DNA from 3 places in the Pseudomonas sp. P9_31 genome. Region 1 is predicted to be linked to each of the others. Evidence: predicted binding sites of a transcription regulator. Region 1 holds the regulator's gene; each other region holds the start of a gene.
The links. The regulator FliA, encoded in region 1, starts transcription of late flagellar genes. The targets are predictions, from matches to a motif close to CTAAAGTTTNNNNNNNNNNNGCCGNTAA.

Region 1 (7,069 bases):
GCAGGCGTTGCTGGCCGAACAGGTGCCGGTACGGGACATTCGCAGCATCGCCGAAGCCATCGCGAACAACGCCGCCAAGAGTCAAGATACTGCCGCTTTGGTGGCGGCGGTGCGCGTCGGCGTATCCCGTGCAATCGTGCAAAGCATTGTAGGCACTGAGTCCGAGCTGCCTGTGATCACCTTGGAGCCAAGGTTGGAACAAATATTGCTCAATAGTCTTCAGAAGGCAGGACAAGGCTCGGAAGAGGGTGTTCTGCTGGAGCCAAGCATGGCAGAGAAACTGCAACGCTCGTTGATCGACGCGGCGCAGCGTCAGGAAATGCAAGGTCAACCGGTGATTCTGCTGGTAGCCGGCCCGGTTCGCGCGATGCTCTCGCGATTTGGCCGACTGGCAGTCCCGGGTTTGCATGTGTTGGCTTACCAGGAAATTCCTGACAACAAGCAAGTGACCATCGTTGCGACAGTAGGGCCCAACGGCTGAGGTAGTGGTTTATGCAAGTTAAGCGTTTTTTCGCCGCCGATATGCGTCAGGCCATGAAACTGGTTCGTGATGAGCTGGGCGCCGATGCCGCCATCATTGGCAACCGCCGGATCGCTGGCGGTGTCGAGCTGACGGCTGCCCTGGATTACAAATTGTCGGCGCTGGCCCCGCGTGTTCCGAACATGGAACTCGAGGATGAGCTGCGCAAGACCCAGTCGCGGATCGTCACCGCCCAGGCCGAACTGAGCCTGCGTAGCGATGGCGAGAGCGACAAGACCACCAACCGCCAGTTGTTCGCCGGTTTGCCGTTGACCGCCGCCGAGCCGCTGATCGAACCGACGCTGGCCGAGCCTCGGCGCCCTGCGCCCGCACCTGCCGCGGCGACCGGCGTGGACCCGCGTGCGTTCGATTCGATGCGTTTCGAACTCAATAGCCTGCGTGAACTGATGGAAGTGCAACTCGGTTCGCTGGCCTGGAATCAGCTGCAAGGCAGCCGTCCGGCCCAGGCCAACCTCTGGCGTCGCCTGCAACGCATCGGCCTGTCCGGCCCGTTGTCGCGGGATCTGCTGGCGCTGATTACCGACATTGAAGAACCACGCCAGGCCTGGCGCATGTTGCTCGCGCACCTGGCGAGGATGATCGCCACCCCGGAAGTCGAGCCACTGGAAGAAGGCGGTGTGATTGCCATGGTCGGCCCGGCCGGCATGGGCAAGACCACCACGCTGGCCAAGCTCGCGGCCCGTTACGTGCTCAAGTACGGCGCGCAGAACATCGCACTGGTGAGCATGGACAGCTATCGCATCGGTGCTCAGGAACAGCTCAAGACCCTTGGTCGCATCCTCAATGTGTCGGTCACCCACGTCGATCCGGGCCAATCCCTGGTGCAGGCGCTGGAACCCTTGCTGCGCAAACGCGTGGTGCTGATCGATACCGCCGGCCTTCAAGCCAGCGACCCGGCACTGCGCATGCAACTCGAAAGCCTGGCCGGACGGGGCATCAAATCAAAAAATTATCTCGTCCTGGCAACCACCAGCCAGAAACAGGTTCTAACCGCCGCTTATCACAGTTACAAACGCTGCGGCCTCGCCGGCTGCATCCTGACTAAACTGGATGAAACGGCAAGCCTGGGCGAGGTGTTGAGCCTGGCCATCAGCCATGAGTTGCCGGTGGCTTACCTGACCGATGGCCCGCGGATTCCGGATGATTTGCATCTGCCGCGTCGTCATCAGTTGGTCAGCCGCGCCGTTAGCGTGCAAATGCAGGAAGAACCCAGCGAAGAAGCCATGGCTGACATGTTCGCTGATATTTACCACAGCCCGACCAAGCGGGTTGGCTGAGGTATTAATGAACAGTTTTTGTACCTACATCGATGGTCTGCCATGCATTGTTCCAATGGTGAACGCGCAGCCAGTAATGTGGCCTCCGTCTAAGTAAGACAAGGTAAAGAAATAACATGGGCAGCATGCATCCCGTACAGGTGATCGCGGTGACCGGCGGCAAAGGTGGCGTCGGGAAGACTAACGTGTCAGTGAACTTGTCCCTGGCTCTAGCTGAGCTCGGCCGGCGCGTCATGCTGCTGGATGCCGATCTGGGGCTGGCGAACGTCGACGTCCTGTTGGGGCTGACACCCAAACGCACCCTGGCCGACGTGATCGAAGGCCGCTGTGAACTGCGCGACGTGCTGTTGCAGGGGCCTGGCGGTATCCGCATCGTCCCGGCCGCGTCCGGCACCCAGAGCATGGTTCATCTGAGCCCGGCCCAGCACGCCGGCCTGATCCAGGCCTTCAGCGACATCGGCGACAACCTCGACGTATTGGTGATCGACACCGCTGCGGGCATTGGTGACTCGGTGGTCAGCTTCGTGCGCGCAGCGCAAGAAGTCTTGCTGGTGGTGTGCGACGAACCGACCTCGATCACCGACGCCTACGCGCTGATCAAACTGCTTAACCGCGACTACGGCATGAATCGGTTCCGCGTCCTGGCCAACATGGCGCAGAGCCCGCAGGAAGGCCGCAACCTGTTCGCCAAGTTGACCAAGGTCACGGATCGTTTCCTCGACGTCGCGTTGCAATACGTCGGTGCGGTGCCTTACGACGAAAGCGTGCGCAAGGCCGTGCAGAAGCAGCGTGCCGTCTATGAAGCCTTTCCGCGTTCCAAGTGCGCCCTGGCGTTCAAGGCCATTGCGCAGAAGGTCGATACCTGGCCGCTGCCGGCCAACCCGCGTGGGCACCTGGAGTTTTTCGTCGAGCGCCTCGTGCAACAAACGGCAGGACCCGTGCTATGACAGCCAGCGGTTACAACCTTTACAAGAAGTCGGCGCGTGACGCGCAGTACGAACTGATCGAGCGTTACGCGCCACTGGTCAAACGCATTGCCTATCACTTGCTGGCCCGTTTGCCGGCCAGTGTCCAGGTTGAAGACCTGATCCAGGCCGGGATGATCGGCCTGCTTGAAGTATCGACCAAATACGACGCCAGCAAAGGCGCGAGTTTCGAGACGTACGCGGGCATACGAATCCGCGGCGCAATGCTTGATGAAGTGCGCAAGGGGGACTGGGCGCCACGTTCGGTTCACCGCAATACCCGCATGGTCAGCGACGCGATTCGCTCGATTGAAGCTAAAACCGGCCGTGATGCTAAAGATCACGAGGTTGCGGCCGAACTCCAATTGAGTCTCGACGATTATTACGGGATTTTGAACGACACCCTGGGCAGCCGGTTATTCAGTTTCGACGATCTGTTGCAGGACGGCGAACACGAAGGGCTGCATGAGGATGGCGCGAGTGCTCATCTCGAGCCGTCACGCGATCTGGAAGATGAACGCTTCCAGGCGGCGCTGGCGGACGCGATTGCCAATTTGCCGGAGCGTGAGCGACTGGTGTTGGCGCTGTACTACGACGAAGAGTTGAATCTCAAGGAAATCGGTGAGGTCCTGGGGGTCAGCGAATCGCGGGTCAGCCAGTTACACAGCCAGTGCGCGGCCCGTTTGCGGGGGCGTTTGGGGGAGTGGCGAGCGCGCTGAAGGCAGTGTGGGGACACTGCGAATGGAGCCTGTGTGGTGTTGAACTGCGCAGGTCTCGATCTGTTGTGCTCCAGACAGTCATTGAGTGCTTTGCCGGATTGATTGAAATGGCGTGTCCAGGTGCTGGGCGCGTTTAAGACTGCTTGGAGGTCGAATTGGACAAGAACATGAAAATCCTCATCGTTGATGACTTCTCAACGATGCGGCGGATCATAAAAAACCTGTTGCGTGACCTTGGGTTCACCAACACCGCCGAGGCCGATGACGGGCTGACCGGGTTGCCGATGCTGCAAAGCGGTAACTTCGATTTTCTGGTTACCGACTGGAACATGCCCGGTATGACCGGCATCGATCTGCTTCGTGCGGTGCGCGCCGATGAAAGGCTCAAGCACCTGCCGGTGCTGATGGTGACCGCTGAAGCCAAGCGCGAGCAGATCATCGAAGCGGCCCAGGCCGGTGTTAACGGCTATGTGGTCAAACCCTTCACGGCCCAGGCGTTGAAAGAAAAAATCGAGAAGATTTTCGAACGCATCGGTTGAGAAACTGCGCCACGGGGGAGCTATGGAGCATATCGAATCTTCACAGGGCGATTTTGAGTCGACCCTGAAAAAACACGCGGTCGAACTGGTCGAAAGCCTTGAAAAAGGCAGGTTCGGCGACGCTGTTCAACTGATCCATGAGCTCAACCAGACCCGTGACCGTGGCCTGTATCAGGAAGTGGGCAAGCTCACCCGCGAGCTGCATAGCGCGATCGTCAATTTCCAGATTGACCCGCACATGCCGCAAGCCGAGGAAGTGTCTCAGATCACGGATGCCACCGAGCGTCTGGGTTATGTGGTCAAGCTGACCGAGGCCGCGGCCAACCGCACCATGGATCTGGTGGAAAACGCCACGCCACTGATCAACAGCCTGAGCGACGAAGCTCAGGCGCTGAGCACGGATTGGGGGCGGTTCATGCGTCGCGAGGTCGGGGCTGAAGAGTTCCGCGAACTGGCCCGGCGGGTCGACGGTTTCCTGACACGCAGCAGCGAAGACAATCGCGTTGTGTCGAGCAACCTCAACGACATTCTGCTGGCTCAGGATTACCAGGACCTCACCGGTCAGGTGATCAAACGCGTGACCCAATTGGTCACCGAAGTTGAAAGCAACCTGCTCAAGCTCGTGCTCATGGCCAGTCACGTCGACCGCTTTGCGGGTATCGAACATGACCGTGAAGCGATGCTGGCTGAAAAAGATCCGCAAAAACATCTCTCTCAGGGTGAAGGTCCGCAGATTCATGCCGATAAAAGAGAAGACGTTGTGTCCGGTCAGGACGATGTGGACGATTTGCTATCCAGCCTGGGATTTTAGAATTTTAGAATTTTAGGTTTTTTAGGTTTTTAGACCTGTTAGGAGCACCCCCTTAATGAGCTTCGGCGCCGATGAAGAGATCCTTCAGGATTTCCTGGTTGAGGCCGGCGAGATTCTAGAGCAACTGTCCGAACAGCTGGTCGAGCTTGAAAGCCGACCGGATGATGCGGACTTGCTCAATGCAATTTTTCGCGGTTTTCACACTGTAAAAGGGGGCGCCGGCTTCCTCCAGCTCAACGAGCTGGTGGAGTGCTGTCACATCGCCGAGAACGTGTTCGACATCCTGCGCAAGGGTGAGCGTCGCGTCGACTCGGAATTGATGGACGTGGTTCTCGAAGCGCTGGACGCGGTGAACAGCATGTTCAGCGAAGTCCGCGAACGCAGCCCGATCACGGCTGCCACGCCTGAATTGCTGGCCGCTCTGGCCCGTCTGGCCGAGCCGCAAACCGGTGATGAAGTGGCACCTGTCGCTGAGGCGGTGCAAGAGCCTGCCGCCGAAAGTGAATCCGGTGACATCACCGATAACGAATTCGAACAGTTGCTGGACTCGCTGAATGCCGTCAAGGCTCAGGCCGAGGCACCCGCCGCTGTTCCAGTACCGGCGCCGACCAGCGATGCGGCGGCCAGTGACGAAATCACCGATGCCGAATTCGAGTCGTTGCTCGATCAACTGCACGGCAAAGGCCAGTTCGCCGCTGATGCAGTGGCCGCGGCGCCCGCCGCACCGGCAGCCCCGAAAGCGGCAGGCGATAGCTCCGACATCACCGATGACGAGTTCGAAGCACTGCTCGACCAGTTGCACGGCAAAGGCACCTTTGCGGTCGATGCGCTGGAATCGGCGATCGCTTCGGTCCCGACCCCGGCTGCGCCAACCGCTAAAGCCGCCGGCGGCGATCTGATCTCCGATCACGAATTCGAATCGCTGCTCGACGAATTGCACGGTAAAGGCAAGTTCACTGAAGTGGGCGCCGCTGTCGGGGCGACTGCCTCGGTCGCTGCACCCGTGGCCAAGGCTGCTGCGCCTGCACCTGTCGCCAAAGCGCCCGAGCCAAAAGCCGAAGCGCCAAAGCCTGCTGCTGCCGCGACACCGGCTGCTCGTGCCCCGGCCGCGCCGCCACCGGAAAAACCGGCCAGCGAAGCCGAGACCACCGTGCGGGTCGATACCGCGCGTCTCGACGAGATCATGAACATGGTCGGCGAGTTGGTACTGGTGCGTAACCGTCTGGTCCGTCTGGGCCTCAACAGCGGCGACGAAGCCATGTCCAAGGCCGTGTCGAACCTCGACGTGGTCACGGCCGACCTGCAAACCGCGGTCATGAAGACCCGGATGCAGCCGATCAAGAAAGTCTTCGGGCGCTTCCCGCGCCTGGTTCGCGACCTGGCGCGCCAGCTCAAGAAAGAGATCAACCTGGAGCTCGTCGGCGAAGAAACCGACCTCGACAAGAACCTCGTCGAGGCCCTGGCCGACCCGTTGGTCCACTTGGTGCGCAACTCGGTCGACCACGGTATCGAAGAGCCGACTGATCGCGAAGCGATGGGCAAACCCCGCAGCGGCAAGGTGATCCTGTCCGCTGAACAGGAAGGCGACCACATCCTGCTGTCCATCTCCGATGATGGCAAGGGCATGGATGCCGATGTTCTGCGCGGTATCGCCGTGAAGAAAGGCCTGATGGACAAGGATGCAGCGGACCGTCTCAGCGAGTCCGATTGCTTCAACCTGATCTTCGCGCCGGGTTTCTCGACCAAGACCGAGATTTCCGACGTGTCCGGGCGCGGCGTGGGCATGGACGTGGTGAAAACCAAGATCGCCCAGCTCAACGGCACCATCAATATCTACTCGACCAAGGGCAAGGGCTCGAAGATCGTCATCAAGGTCCCGTTGACCCTGGCGATCATGCCGACGCTGATGGTCATGCTCGGCAACCAGGCGTTCGCGTTCCCGCTGGTGAACGTCAACGAGATTTTCCACCTCGACCTGTCGCGCACCAACGTGGTGGACGGCCAGGAAGTGGTGATCGTGCGGGACAAGGCGCTGCCACTGTTCTACCTCAAGCGCTGGCTGGTCAGCTCCGCCGCTCACGAAGAGCAACGCGAAGGCCATGTGGTGATCCTTTCGGTGGGCACTCAGCGGATCGGCTTCGTCGTCGATCAACTGGTGGGTCAGGAAGAAGTGGTCATCAAGCCATTGGGCAAAATGCTCCAGGGAACCCCGGGCAT
Region 2 (7,069 bases), 1.2 Mb from region 1:
CTCAGGCTTCTGAAACGGGTACAGGTGCTGGCGCAGGATACCGCCAGGCAAGTCCTTGCCAAAAACCCCGTAGCGCGTCGGCCACTCCTTGGGTGGCAACTTGAAGGTGCCGAACAGCATATCCACCAACGGCGTATGGATCGCATAGTTCTTGTAGATGTAATCCTTGTGCCGGGCATGATGCCAATGGTGATAACGCGGCAGGACCATCACATAATTCAGCCAGCCGCCGTTGATCCGAACATTGGCATGGGCCAGCACGGCCTGTACGCCGACCAGAATCACATAGGCGTTCAACGCCTGGGGCGCGAAGCCCAGCAGCATCAAAGGCACCAGCACGCCGGTGCGAGTCAGCAGAATCTCGATGAAATGAACACGCGAACCGGCGAGCCAATCCATGTGCGTGCTTGAGTGATGCACGGCATGGATGCGCCATAACCACGGCACCACGTGATACAACCGATGCAGCCAGTATTGACCGAGGTCGGCCACCAGCACCGCCAGTAAAAACTGCACAACGATCGGCAGGCTTTGTACGCTAGCCTGCAAGTTCGTCGACACCGCCCAACCGGCTATATAGCTCGACGAGGCGGTGATGAAAATCAGGATGAACTGCACCAGCATATGACTGACGAAAAAGTAGGTCAGGTCAGTTCGCCAGTGCGGACGCAGAATGTTTTGCTCGGGGTCCTTGGAATAGAGTTTTTCCAGAGGGATAAAGACGATGGCCGACACCAGCAGGGCCAGTACGAACCAGTCCAGCCCCAGCGAATACGGTGTCTGCCCTATAGAGCTGACCTGCACATTGGTGCCGCCAAGAAACACCGCCAGCCCCGAGGCAACAAGTCCGGTGATCCCCAGGCGCTTGCGCGTGTTGAGCAGGATATTCAGGGTGCCGAGGCAGAAGGACAGCACCAACCCGAGCAACAGCGTGGTGCGCGCAAACTGCTCGTCGTACACCTTGCGCAGTTCGGCGGTGGTCAGCCATTCGGGAAAGAGAAAGCAGAATACCGCCAGCAGGCTCAATAGCCCGAGCGTCGCCGAGATGTAGCCACTGACCCGGCCTTCACCAAACTTGAAGGGTGCGTTGCCATGTCGCTGAAAATAGGACTTGAGTCTTTCCATTACCGGTCTTCCATGATTCCGAAAACAAACTTGCAGTGAGTTGAGTCATTGCGACGCTGCACTGACGCAGCCAGAAACAAAAAAGCCACGACTATCGTGGCTTTTTTGCAGGTTATTGCTTGGGCGGTACAGCAGGTTTGGCCGGCTCACCCGACTTTGGCGCAGGAGCATCAAACAGATTCAAACGCTCACGAAGCTCATGGGCCGGCAGCGGTTCTTTATCCGCCGGCAATGCGTTCGGATCGGCTGGCGGCGCGGGCACTTCGCCCGGCCCGCCCTGCCCCTGCGTCGGCGCTGGCGCCGGTTCCGCACCTTGCGAACCTTCGATGGCACGCTGGGCTTTCTTGGTCAGCACGATGATGTCGATCCGACGGTTGACCGGGTTGAACGGGTTCTCCCGGTCGAACAGCGCCGACGAGGCATAACCCACGACGCGCGCTACCTGAGCGTCCGGATAGCTGCCGGCGACCAACGCGCGACGAGCTGCGTTGGCGCGGTTGGCCGAGAGCTCCCAGTTACCGAAGTCGCCGGTGCCCGAGTACGGCTTGGCATCGGTGTGGCCGCTGATGCTGATCTTGTTCGGCACCGCTTTGATGGTGTCGGCCATGGCCAGCAGGATGTCTTCGAAGTACGGTTTCAGACGGGCACTGCCGGAGTCGAACATCGGGCGGTTTTCGGCGTCCACGATCTGGATGCGTAAACCGTCCGGCGTGATTTCGAACAGAATCTGGTCCTTGAATTTCTTCAGTTGCGGGTTCTCTTCGACCTTGTTCTGCAGTTCTTGCAGCAACAGTTCGAGACGTTCCTTCTCGACCTGCTCGGCCATGCCTTCAACCTGCTCGGCGTCGATGGTCACCTTGTCTGGCTGCGGCTGAGATTTCACCTCGGGGTTGAGAGTGTTCTCCGGCGCCAGGGTCGGCGTGCCGCCCAAGTCGATGATGTACGGCGTGCCGCTTTCGGAAAACCCGACCGGGTCCTTGAAGTAACCGGCGATGGCAATCTTCTGTTCAGGCGTCGCGGTGGACAGCAGCCACAACACCAGGAAGAACGCCATCATCGCCGTCGCGAAGTCCGCGAAGGCGATTTTCCAGGCGCCCCCGTGATGCCCGCCGGCGATGCGCTTGACGCGCTTGATGATTATCGGCTGGTTATTTTCCATGACTTAGCGACCGCGAACCGCTTGTTCCAGCTCAGCGAAGCTAGGACGGTGCGCCGGGTACAGAACCTTGCGACCGAACTCCACCGCCAGCGACGGCGGCATCCCGGAAGCCGAAGCCACCAGCGAAGCCTTGATGGCTTCGTAGATGTTCAGTTCTTCCTTGGCATCGTGAGCCAGGGAGTTGGCCAGCGGACCAAAGAAACCGTAGGCCGCGAGAATACCGAAGAAGGTACCGACCAGTGCCGCACCCACGTGCAGACCGATGGATTTCTGGTCGCCTTCGCCCAGGGACGCCATGGTCACCACGATCCCCAATACCGCCGCGACGATACCGAAACCGGGCATGGCGTCGGCGATGCCATTCACCGCGTGGGACGGGTGCTCGAGGTCTTCCTTGAGGCTGTAGAGTTCCATGTCGAACAGGCCTTCGAGCTCATGGGGAGCCATGTTGCCGGAGGACATGATGCGCAGGTAATCGCAAATGAACGCGGTCATGCGCTCGTCTTTGAGCACTGCCGGGTACTTGGCGAAGATCGGGCTCGCGGCGGCATCTTCGATGTCACCTTCGATCGCCATCATGCCTTCGCGACGGCTCTTGTTGAGGATCTCGTAAATCAGCCCCAGCACTTCCAGGTAGAAGGTGTGGTTGAAACGCGAACTGAACATGCCCAAGGACTTCTTGAGCACGTGCATCGTCATATGACCGGGGTTGGCCTGCAGGAATGCGCCAAGGGCTGCGCCACCGATAATCATCACCTCGAAAGGCTGGATGAGGGCGGCAATCTTGCCGTGGGAAAGCACGTATCCGCCGAGCACGCTCGCGAATACGACAATGATGCCGATAATTTTAGCCATAGGTAGGAGAGCACTTACTGAGTCGGGTTCAAGGTCATATTCGGAAGTTAAAAAATCTCTTCTTCTACTTATCGGCAAAACTGCGCCAGACTATAGCCAGTTCAGGCGAAAAGCCAATTTGACCCGCACCGGGCATAGGTAATGCAGACGATGATCGCGTCCAGACATGGCTAACGAAACGAACGTCCCAACACCAAAACCGACCACACTCGAAGGCTGGGTCAAGCTTCTCGATGGCGTGCGCCTGCCGGTTCCGCAAGCCAGCCACGACCGCGTCTGCAAAGCCATCCGCGATAACCGCAGCTCACTGCGCGACATCGCCGAACTGATGCAGGACAGCCCGGCCCTGGTCTTGAGCGTGATTCGCGAAGCCAATCGCCACACCCATGGCAGCTTGACCGAGCCTGCCGAGAACCTTGAGGTGGCGATCAATCGCCTCGGCTTGAAACGCACCGAAGAATTGCTCGAGCGCCTGCCCGCCGAACCCCACTCGCAGATCCCCATCGCCCTGCGCCAGCTTCAGCTGATCAGCCAGCACGCCACCCAACAGGCCAACGGTTTTTTTGCCAGTCGCCTGGCGCGGTTGTGGCAGGACATCCATTGGGGCAGCCTGCTGTTTCTTTCGCCGCTGTGGCCCATGGCGTTGACCCATCCGCAGTTGCTTGAAGAGTGGGAATTGCGGGTCATCCATAAAGGCGAGTCGGCACGCAAAGTCGAACAGCAATTGTTCGGCGTGCGCCTGCTGGAAATCTGTCTGGCGCTGGTGGACACCTGGCGTTTGCCGATCTGGGTCCAGCAGGGTTATCGACTGCTGCGCAGCGAGCAACGTGAACTGGTGAAAGTCCTGCGCATCGCTCGCGACAACGATCACCCGCTGCGCCAACAGAACCGCCTCGACGACGACCCGACGCTGCGCCGCTGGCTCAATCAGCCAGCCAATACCGTGCTGCTGGCCAACGGGCTGGCGTTGTCGGCTCAACAGGCCTGGGACAGTCCCCACTGTGAGCGTTGGCAGTACCTCACCAGTCTTTACCTGCAAATGCCGATGGATGAAGTGCAGCAACAATTGCACCAGCAAGCCGCCAACAGCGCCCGCCATCACGCCATGCCGGACCTCTGGCACCCGGCCGTCGCGCTGATCTGGCCGTGGGGCACGAATCGCGTGCACGCCGGTTTGCTGCCAGCAGCGGCGCCGACTGCCGAGGACCTGGCGAAGTGGCGTAAGCAATGTGCCGAATTGCTGGTGGAGCCAAGCCGCTTTACCAATGCCATGCACTTGACCACATCTGCCCGAGACGCTCTGGTGGCGTGCGGCATGCGGCGGGTGATGATCCTGATGGCCGATCGCACACACGCTAATCTGCGTGTGCAGCAGACCGCCGGTCTGCCAAAGGAAGTCGCCGGTCTGAACCTGATAGTCAGCCAGAGCACCGTACTGCAACGCCTGCTCGCGCAACAGGCCCAGGTGCGCCTGACGCCGGCCAACAATGCACAATTCTCGGCCCTGTTGCCGGCCAGCCTGCGTAAACAATTCGGTGGCGAACACTTGCTGCTGCGCTCACTGGTCAACAACGGCCGGGTGATCATGATCGTGGTGGCGGATCAGGGCGGTGGGCCGTTCTCGGAAATCACCGTGCAAGCTTTCGGCAAAACCGCGCAGTGCATCGAAAAGGCCCTGCACAGTTTTAGCCACCGCTAGCCGGTCAGTTAAGTGAAGGCCAAGACCTGTGGCGAGGGGGCTTGCCCCCGTTGGGCTGCGAAGCAGTCCTGAAACCTGCAACCTCGTTCTGCCAGGCACACCGCATGCACCGGATTCGCGACTGCTTCGCAGCCGTACGGGGGCAAGCCCCCTCGCCACAGAGCCTGGCCATCCGTTGTTTCCTGTGCCGAAATAACTGATAACAGGCCCTCATGACGCTGCGCTACAATCCTCCCCTTTGTGCTCTGGAGACCTCACATGTCTGACTTCTCTGGCTTGGCGCTGGTGATCGAACCGGGCGACCTGCTCCCGCGTCTCGACGCCCGCGAACTGATTCTGGTGGACCTGACCAGCAGCGCACGCTATGCCGCAGGGCATATCCCCGGCGCACGCTTTGTCGATCCAAAGCGCACTCAACTTGGCCAGGCGCCTGCGCCAGGCCTGCTACCGACCCAAGCCGCTCTTGAAGCATTGTTCGGCGAACTGGGGCACAACCCCGATGCGGTCTACGTCGTCTATGACGACGAAGGCGGCGGTTGGGCCGGGCGCTTTATCTGGCTGCTGGATGTCATCGGCCACAGCAACTATCACTATATCGACGGCGGTCTGCCGGCCTGGCTGGCAGAAGGCTTGCCCATGTCGATCCAGATCCCGCCTGTGGTCGGCGGCCCGGTCACCCTGACCCTGCACGACGAACCCACCGCCACCCGCGAATACCTGCAAAGTCGTCTCGGTGCCGCCGATCTGGCGATCTGGGACGCGCGCGGACCACTGGAATACTCCGGCGAAAAAGTACTGGCAGCCAAAGGCGGGCACATTCCCGGCGCGGTCAATTTCGAATGGACCGCCGGCATGGATCAGGCGCGCAACCTGCGCATCCGCACCGACATGCCGAAAATCCTGGAACAGCTCGGTATCACCAAAGACAAAGAAGTCATTACCCACTGCCAGACTCACCATCGCTCTGGCTTCACTTATCTGGTGGCCAAGGCGCTCGGTTATCCGCGAGTCAAAGGCTACGCCGGTTCCTGGGGCGAATGGGGCAACCATCCCGACACGCCCGTAGAGATTTAAGGTTTTTAAGGACAGTTAATGAATAAGCGTTTGTTTATCCTCAGCCAATACCTGCTGCCCCACCACTTGCTCTCGCGACTGGCCGGCTGCATTGCCGAATGCCGCGTGCGCTGGTTCAAGAACGCCTTTACCGCCTGGTTCGCCAAGCGTTATCAGGTGGACATGTCCCAGGCGCTGGTCGAGGACCTGACGGCTTACGAGCACTTCAATGCGTTCTTCACCCGCGCCTTGAAAGATGGCGCTCGCCCGCTGGACCCAACCCCGGGCGCGATCCTCAGCCCCGCCGACGGCGCCGTCAGCCAGCTCGGCCCGATCGAACACGGTCGTGTCTTCCAGGCCAAGGGCCACAGTTTCAGCGTGCTGGAACTGCTGGGGGGTGACGCGGCCAACGCTGCGCCATTCATGGGCGGTGATTTCGCCACCATTTACCTGTCGCCCAAGGATTACCACCGCGTGCATATGCCGCTGGCCGGCACCCTGCGCGAGATGGTCTACATTCCAGGCCGCATCTTCTCGGTCAACCAGACCACCGCTGAGAACGTACCGGAACTGTTCGCTCGCAACGAGCGTGTGGCGTGCATTTTCGACACCGAACGTGGGCCGATGGCCGTGGTGCTGGTGGGCGCGATGATTGTGGCGTCGATCGAAACCGTCTGGGCCGGGCTGGTCACGCCGCCAAAACGCGAGCTGAAAACCTTCCGTTACGACGAAGCGGCCCGTGCGCCAATCCATCTGGAGAAAGGTGCGGAACTGGGTCGCTTCAAGCTCGGCTCCACGGCGGTCGTGCTGTTCGGGCCGGATCAAGTGAAATGGGCTGAAGGGCTGGGCGCTCTTTCGCCCGTGCAGATGGGCCAGGGCATCGGCTTGCCAACCGCCTGACCCCTCGATCCGATCCCACGAACATCTTTCGTGGGGTCGGGCATTTCCTCCTGCTGCGCCCCCTCCTCCAGCGCTCTTAGCTGCTACAGTCAAAGTCATTCGTTGCCCATTTCCTGGTCGGAGTTTGTCTACGGCATGAATGACACCAATCCTGCCCTGCTGCTACGCGCACCGATCCCGACGCAGTCGCGCCTGTCTTTCTGCGAAGCCACGCCTCGCGACCTCAAGCGCTGGATCGCCAACCTGCCCAAAGCCAACATCGGCGAAACCGCCCGCCA
Region 3 (7,069 bases), 2.1 Mb from region 1:
GCGCCCTTGCCCCAGGCTTGAAGCTGCCCGCGACCCGGGTCCTGGCCAAGTCACTCGAGGTTGCCCGCGACACCGTTGAAAACGCCTACGTGCAACTGCACCGCGACGGTTTTATCGTGCGGCGCGAGGGGGCTGGCAGTTATGTCTGTGAAACGCTGGGCACCGAATTGCGCGGCGCAGCGCGCCGACGCATCAAGGCGCAGGAAGTCAAAAGCAGTCAGGCGGCACCGGGGGCGGGATTGAGCCAGCGCGGGCGGATGATCTTCGACAGTGGCGGCGTGAACGATCAGCAGGTAATCAAGGCATTCGCGACCGGCCTGCCGGAAACCCGCACCTTCCCCACCGATGTCTGGGAGCGCCTGCAACGCCAAGTGATGAAGGACTATCGCGCCAACGTGCTATTGCACGGCGATCCGCAAGGCGCCGAGCCGCTGCGCAAGGCCATCGCCACCTACTTGAACCTCGAGCGCGGGGCCAAATGCTCCTCAGACCAGATCATGGTATTGAGCAGCACTCGCCAGGCTCTTTTTCTGTGTGCGCAGTTGCTGGTGGACGCCGGCAAACCGATCCTGCTGGAAAACCCGGGTTACTACGGCGCCAAGAAAGCCTTTGAAACCGCCGAGACCAACGTTCTTCCCATCGATGTCGATGAACTGGGCATACGCACCGACCTGCTGTACGCCGACCGCAGCGGCGCCAATTGCGTTTATGTCACGCCTTCTCATCAATACCCCACCGGCGCGACCTTGCCGCTGGAGCGTCGTCTTGAGTTGATCAACTGGGCAGCGGAGAAGGGCAAATGGATCATCGAAGATGATTACGACAGCGAGTTTCACTACGACGGGCAACCGACCGCCTGCGTACAGGGCCTGGACAAGTATCAGCGTACGCTCTATATCGGCACCTTCAGCAAGACCCTCTACCCCGGTTTGCGAATGGGTTACATGGTACTGCCCCACGAGCTGATCAAGGCTTTCACCTACGCCCGCAGCATGATTGACGGCCATACACCACAAATCCTGCAACTGACCCTGGCGCGCTTTATGGAGGACGGCCATTACAACGCCCACGTCCGAGCCATGCGCAAGCTGTATGCCGGACGCCGCTCCATCATGCTCGACACGATCGGTAAGCACTTGGACGGCATCGTTACCGCCTTGCGCCCTCCTGGCGGGCTACAAATTCCCTGCCTGCTGCACGATGGCTGGTCTGAAGAAAAAACCATCCGCCAAGCAGCCAGCGTGGGCGTACAACTTTCCGGCCTCAGCCGGTTGTACGCCGGCGAGGAGAAGAAACAAGGCTGGTTATTGGGTTACTCGTCGCTGACCGCTTATGAAATCGAAGCGGCCACGCTGCGCCTGGCCAATGCACTGAAAACCCGGTAGGGCATTTTGGGAGGGCTCGCGCGATTCCCGTCACAGCTGACCAAACCTGGCTGGAAACGGCGTGCGAACGGCTGACCTTGTCGCTGAGGTCAGCCCATCGACTGCTCAAAGTGGCGCGCACCCTGGCCGACCTTGAGCAAGTCGATGGCATTACCCGCGAGCACTTGGCCGAGGCACTGCAATACCGGCCGAGCACAAATTAGCAGGCATCACCCCTTGGTGAGATCAACCAATGGCGTCTGCCGCACCTCTGTCTCCCGCCCACCCTGAATCTCGCTCACACGCTTCAACGCCTTATCCACAGCCGCCTTATCCGCCAACAAGCTGTAGCTGATCCCGAACTGCTTCTGTTCCTTCGGCCCAATTGTCGGCACCAGGTTCAATGGCCGCTGATACCGGCGGTTGTAAGAAAAACTCGTCCCCGGCTCCAGTCCCGTGACATAGCCCTGCCCCTGGGTATCGGTGTTTTTCCACAGGGAGAACACGGGCAGTGTTTGAGTATTGAAGCCGACCGAAACCCCCAGGCTGCCGGCCTTGTTATGCAGCACGGTTAATGTATCGCCCTTGGCATCGGCATATGGCACCACGTTATAGACCGTTTCGTCGTAGTCCTTGGTCGGTGCGCGGTAGGTTTGCCAGTCGGGCAGATCGCCCTTGGCCTTGTCGTTGAATGGCGACACCTGTTTCACCGGCGCGGCGAAGCGAGCGCCCTGCTCCAGGAATGGGGTACTGAAGTTGCTGTGATACAGCGCCTGGTATTCCTTCGGATAGTCGCCGTTGTTGGTCAGGGTGTCGTTGAGGGCGAACGCTACGCTGCCGGGTTCGGTGACCAGTTCGGTCGCGACGGAGAAGTCGACCTTCTTGAACGCCTGTTCTTTCAGCTCGCCGCGCAGAGTGATGGCGTACGGCGGTTTTTCATCGATGTGCAGGGTGACTTTGTTCGCAGGGATGTTGGCGGCGCGACCGTGCAGGGTCAGCAGTTCGCCGTTGTCGATGCCAGGGTGACCGACCCATTCGTAGCCACAGCGGGTGACCAGTTCGTTGAAGCCTTCCAGCCAGCCCAGGCCACCACGGCCGTTGAGTTCGATGAAGGATGGATTGACCACCTCCTTGACCGGCGAATCCCAGCCCATGCGCACATCGCCGACGGAGGCCTGCAGGACGTTCATGCCGCGAGTCGGTACTACTGAAAGTTTCATCGTGCCGTTATCGATGTCGACGATGCTGACGCCTTCCTGCCGACCGCCGTGCAAGGTGCGCAGGGTGACGCTGAAGGGTTTGTCGGTTTTTACGCCGAGTTGCTGGCTGGTGATCTGCCAGTTCTGGGCGGCTTTGTCGGTGTCGAGCAAAACATAATCCCAGGCCATGGCTTGGGAGGCAGCGGACAGTGCGCTGAGGGCAACGAAGAGTTTGAGCGGGGTCATGGCAGCAGCCTTTCTTGGAGTTGTGCCAATTTTATAGACTTGAAGAAACGTTTCAGCAAGCATAAAAATCGAGACACTGGTGCTAAATTCCAAGGAAGACAACTAAAGAGGAATTGATCCACATATTTGGCAAATCGGAAAATGAGTCGATGCCATCGCGAGCAGGCTCGCTCCCACATTGGATCGGAGGTGAACACGGGATTTGTGAACACCCGAGATCAACTGTGGGAGCGAGCCTGCTCGCGATGGCGATTTCGGCAGTGACTCAGCGAAACCGGTCAACCTCATGCCGCAGATCCGCCGCAAGCTTCTCCAGCTCTTTGGCGGTCACCGCCAGGTTCGACACCACTTCGCGCTGTTCACTGTTCGCCAAAGCGATGCTTTGCAGATTGCTGCTGAGCAAGGTCGCGGTGCTGCTTTGTTCCTGGGTCGCTGTGGTGATCGCAGCGAACTGCTGACCGGCCGAGCGGCTTTGTTCATCGATCCGCGCCAGGGCCGAAGCGACGTTGGCGTTGCGCGACAGGCCTTCCTGCATCAGTACGTTGCCCTGTTCCATGGTGCTGATGGCATTGCCGGTTTCCTGCTGGATGCTTTGAATCATCCCGGAAATTTCGTCAGTGGCCTGGCGGGTGCGTGAGGCCAGGTTGCGCACCTCATCGGCCACCACCGCAAACCCACGGCCCTGCTCACCGGCGCGGGCGGCTTCGATGGCGGCGTTGAGCGCCAGCAGGTTGGTTTGTTCGGCGATCGCGGTAATCACCCCGACAATGCCGCCGATTTCCTGAGAACGCTGACCCAAGGTATTGATCACCGTCGCGGTGCTGTTCAGTGCACCGGCGATTTGCTCCAGGGATGAGGAAGCTTCGTCCATCGACGTACGACCGATCTGGGTTTGCTGTGCGTTTTCCTGCGCCAGACGCTGGGTGTTGCCCATGTTGTCGGCGATGTTCAACGAGGTGGCGCTGAATTCTTCCACGGCGCCGGCCATGCTGGTGATTTCGCCGGACTGCTGCTCCATCCCTTCGTAGGCACCACCTGATAAGCCGGACAACGCCTGAGCACGGCTGTTGACCTCTTCCGAGGCCTTGCGGATATGCTCGACCATGGCCGACAGTGCCTGGCTCATCTGGTTGAAGGCACGGGCCAACTGACCGATCTCGTCATTGCTCGACACGTTCAGGCGCACACTCAAATCACCGGCGCCCAAGGCTTCGGCCTGACGCACCAGATCACTCAGCGGCGCCAGTTTGCTGCGCAACAACCAGACTGCCGCTCCGACCGCCAGCAACATCGCCAGCAGACTGCCGATGGCCAATTGAATACCGACGCTCCACGTCACGGCGCGGATTTCGGTTTTCGGCATACTCGCCACCACCGACCAGGGCCCGCCCTCGAACGGCACCGCAACGCTGTAGAAGTCTTGCGACGTGTCGCTCCAGAAATCACCCTTGCCCGGCGTCTTGGTCAGACCAACGATGTTTGGGACCGCCTGATCCGGCGCTTGCACACCGGCGATCGGCACCAGCCATTTGTTCTGCTCATCAAGCAGCGCCAGGGAGCCAGTCTGGCCGATGCGGAAGCGTTTGAGGTTTTCGAACTGGGCCTTCTGTGCGTCGGTGTAATCGAATCCTACGAACAGCACGGCAATCACCTTACCGCCGCTGTCGCGTACGGGGGTGTACTGAGTCATGTAGGAGCGTTCAAAGAGCAAGGCGCGACCCACATAGCTCTGCCCGGCTATCAAACGTGCATAGGCCGGGTGAGCGTGATCCAGCAGCGTGCCGATGGCCCGGGTGCCGTCCTGTTTGCTCAAGGACGTGCTGACCCGAATGAAGTCTTCGCCTTTGCGCACGAACAGCGTGGCGACGCCGGCGGTCATCTGCTTGAACTCATCGACTTCCGCGAAGTTGTTATTCAGCACTTCACTGCCCAGGTGCAGGCCCGGGGCCTGCACACCCGCCACAGTCACCGGCTCATCCGGATGAACACTCAAACCGGCGCTGAAGCGCTTCTCGAACAGGCCGCTGAGGCGCTGGGTACTTTCACGCAACGTGCCGTGGAAAGTGCTCAGCTGATCGGCCAGCAGCCGTGCCTCGCTGGCCAGGTGCTCTTCGCGGGTGGCGAGGTTGGCAGCGTCCAGCGAACGCAGGGCAAACACGGTACTGCCGCTGATGACAATTGCCAGTATCACGGCAAGCGCAAGACCCAGCTGTGAAGCGATCCGAGCACGAGGTTGAGACATGACAGCTCCTGACCCAGTGGCCGGATCACTCTGATCCCATCGCACACTCGGCAAAATTTCTGATAGTGGGAATAACGTGGACCCTGCACGAAGGTTCCATGAGCAGATTTTCGGCGGCAGAGCTGAATACTTGAGTGATTAACCGGGATATGGCTCAAGGCCGCCATTGCGGCGACTCCATCGATTCAGCCCAAGCGTTCGACATCCGGTAATTCCATGGCTCGGACTTCCCCTTGCAGGAAGTCGCTGAGCCGGCGCAAACGTTCACCTCCCGGACGGGTTTTCGGCCAGACCAGGTAATAATGCTCACCACTGGCAACGGCCGTCGGCCACGGCAAACTCAGACGTCCTTGCGCAACGTCCTCCGCCACCATCAGCAAATCCCCCATGGACACGCCGTAACCTCGGGCGGCAGCAATCATGCCCAGCTCCAGCGTGTCGAATACCTGCCCGCCCTTGAGCGAAACCTGATCGGTCAGGCCCATGCGTTCCAGCCAGTTGCGCCAGTCACGGCGGTCCGGCGTCGGGTGCAGCAGCTCGGTGCTGGCCAGGCGCGCAACGTCCCACGGTTGATCCTTCAGAAGATTCGGCGCCCCCACCGGAATCAGCTCTTCGGGGAACAGCAAAGTCGTCTCCCAGTCCGGTGGAAAATGCCCGTTACTGAGGATGACCGCGCAATCGAAGGGTTCGTGGTTGAAGTCCACCGTATCGACATCCATCCAGGCGCTGGTCAATTGCACCTCGTTCCCCGGTCGCAGGTGCCGAAATCGACTGAGCCGCGCCAGCAGCCAGCGCATGGTCAGGGTCGACGGGGCCTTCATGCGCAGGATGTCGTCCTCGGCGCGCAAGGTATTGCAGGCCCGTTCAAGGGCGGTGAAGCCTTCGCGAATGCCGGGCAGGATCAACCGCGCCGATTCGGTCAGTTGCAGGTTGCGCCCGCTGCGATGAAACAGCCGACAGGAAAAATGCTCTTCGAGCGTACGAATGTGCCGACTGACCGCACTTTGCGTGATCGACAATTCTTCGGCGGCACGGGTAAACGAGCTATGCCGCGCCGCCGCTTCGAATGCTCGAAGGGCATACAAGGGAGGAAGACGACGGGACATTGGGAAAGCTCCTATAGCGCAGTTGCCTCAACTTATCAGAAAGCCCCGAGCATGAGTTTTAATCATGCTACCCATCCTTTTTATCCCTTTGTGCAAACCCCGCAGAGCGCCGAGAATCGACGCTTCCTGTTCTCTCTGACAATCGAGCGTGATGATCATGCAGCATCCAGCGCGTATTGAGCTCTGGGCCATCCTGCGGCTGGCGGGGCCGTTGATTGCCTCGCAGTTGGCGCACATGTTGATGGTCCTCACCGACACTTTGATGATGGCGCGCCTGAGCCCCGAGGCGCTCGCCGGCGGTGGTCTGGGCGCGGCGACGTATTCGTTCGTGTCGATTTTCTGCATCGGCGTGATCGCCGCCGTCGGCACCCTGGTGGCGATTCGTCAGGGCGCGGGCGACATCATTGGCGCGGCGCGGCTGACCCAGGCCGGGTTGTGGCTGGCATGGTTGATGGCGCTGGTGGCGGGTTTGCTGCTGTGGAACCTGAAACCGGTGTTGCTGCTGTTCGGTCAGACCGAAACCAACGTCCAGGCTGCCGGCCAGTTTCTGTTGATCCTGCCGTTCGCCCTGCCCGGCTACCTGAGCTTCATGGCGCTGCGCGGCTTCACCAGTGCCATCGGTCGGGCGACACCGGTGATGGTCATCAGCCTCGCCGGCACCGTGGCCAACTTCCTGCTCAACTATGCATTGATCACCGGCATGTTCGGTCTGCCGAAAATGGGTCTGATGGGCATCGGTCTGGTCACAGCGATCGTGGCCAACTTCATGGCGCTGGCGCTCGCGCTGCACATTCGTCGGCATCCGGCCTATGACGCGTATCCATTGCGCCAGGGTCTGTCGCGGCCCAATCGTCAGTACTTGAAGGAATTGTGGCGCCTGGGCCTGCCGATTGGCGGCACTTATGCGGTGGA

Region 2: motA (flagellar motor stator protein MotA) is a predicted target of FliA. The motif match lies at 3,208-3,235, and genes of this name have one in related genera.
Region 3: QMK51_RS01120 (methyl-accepting chemotaxis protein) is a predicted target of FliA. The motif match lies at 5,159-5,186, and genes of this name have one in related genera.

Annotation. Positions count from the first base shown of each region.
Region 1 is NZ_CP125375.1:4,532,786-4,539,854, reverse strand. Features, by position in the region: gene flhA (flagellar biosynthesis protein FlhA) at 1-481, shown strand, start outside; gene flhF (flagellar biosynthesis protein FlhF) at 493-1,818, shown strand; gene fleN (flagellar synthesis regulator FleN) at 1,935-2,765, shown strand; gene fliA (RNA polymerase sigma factor FliA) at 2,762-3,502, shown strand; gene QMK51_RS20360 (chemotaxis response regulator CheY) at 3,670-4,041, shown strand; gene QMK51_RS20355 (protein phosphatase CheZ) at 4,064-4,852, shown strand; gene QMK51_RS20350 (chemotaxis protein CheA) at 4,908-7,069, shown strand, end outside.
Region 2 is NZ_CP125375.1:5,697,243-5,704,311, forward strand. Features, by position in the region: gene QMK51_RS25765 (sterol desaturase family protein) at 1-1,125, opposite strand, end outside; gene motB (flagellar motor protein MotB) at 1,238-2,284, opposite strand; gene motA (flagellar motor stator protein MotA) at 2,288-3,139, opposite strand; gene QMK51_RS25780 (HDOD domain-containing protein) at 3,306-4,838, shown strand; gene QMK51_RS25785 (rhodanese-like domain-containing protein) at 5,097-5,912, shown strand; gene asd (archaetidylserine decarboxylase) at 5,931-6,791, shown strand; gene QMK51_RS25795 (molecular chaperone) at 6,927-7,069, shown strand, end outside.
Region 3 is NZ_CP125375.1:261,049-268,117, reverse strand. Features, by position in the region: gene QMK51_RS01135 (PLP-dependent aminotransferase family protein) at 1-1,385, shown strand, start outside; partial or broken gene QMK51_RS01130 (magnesium chelatase) at 1,418-1,588, shown strand; gene QMK51_RS01125 (aldose 1-epimerase family protein) at 1,595-2,809, opposite strand; gene QMK51_RS01120 (methyl-accepting chemotaxis protein) at 3,075-5,051, opposite strand; gene QMK51_RS01115 (LysR substrate-binding domain-containing protein) at 5,237-6,157, opposite strand; gene QMK51_RS01110 (NorM family multidrug efflux MATE transporter) at 6,315-7,069, shown strand, end outside.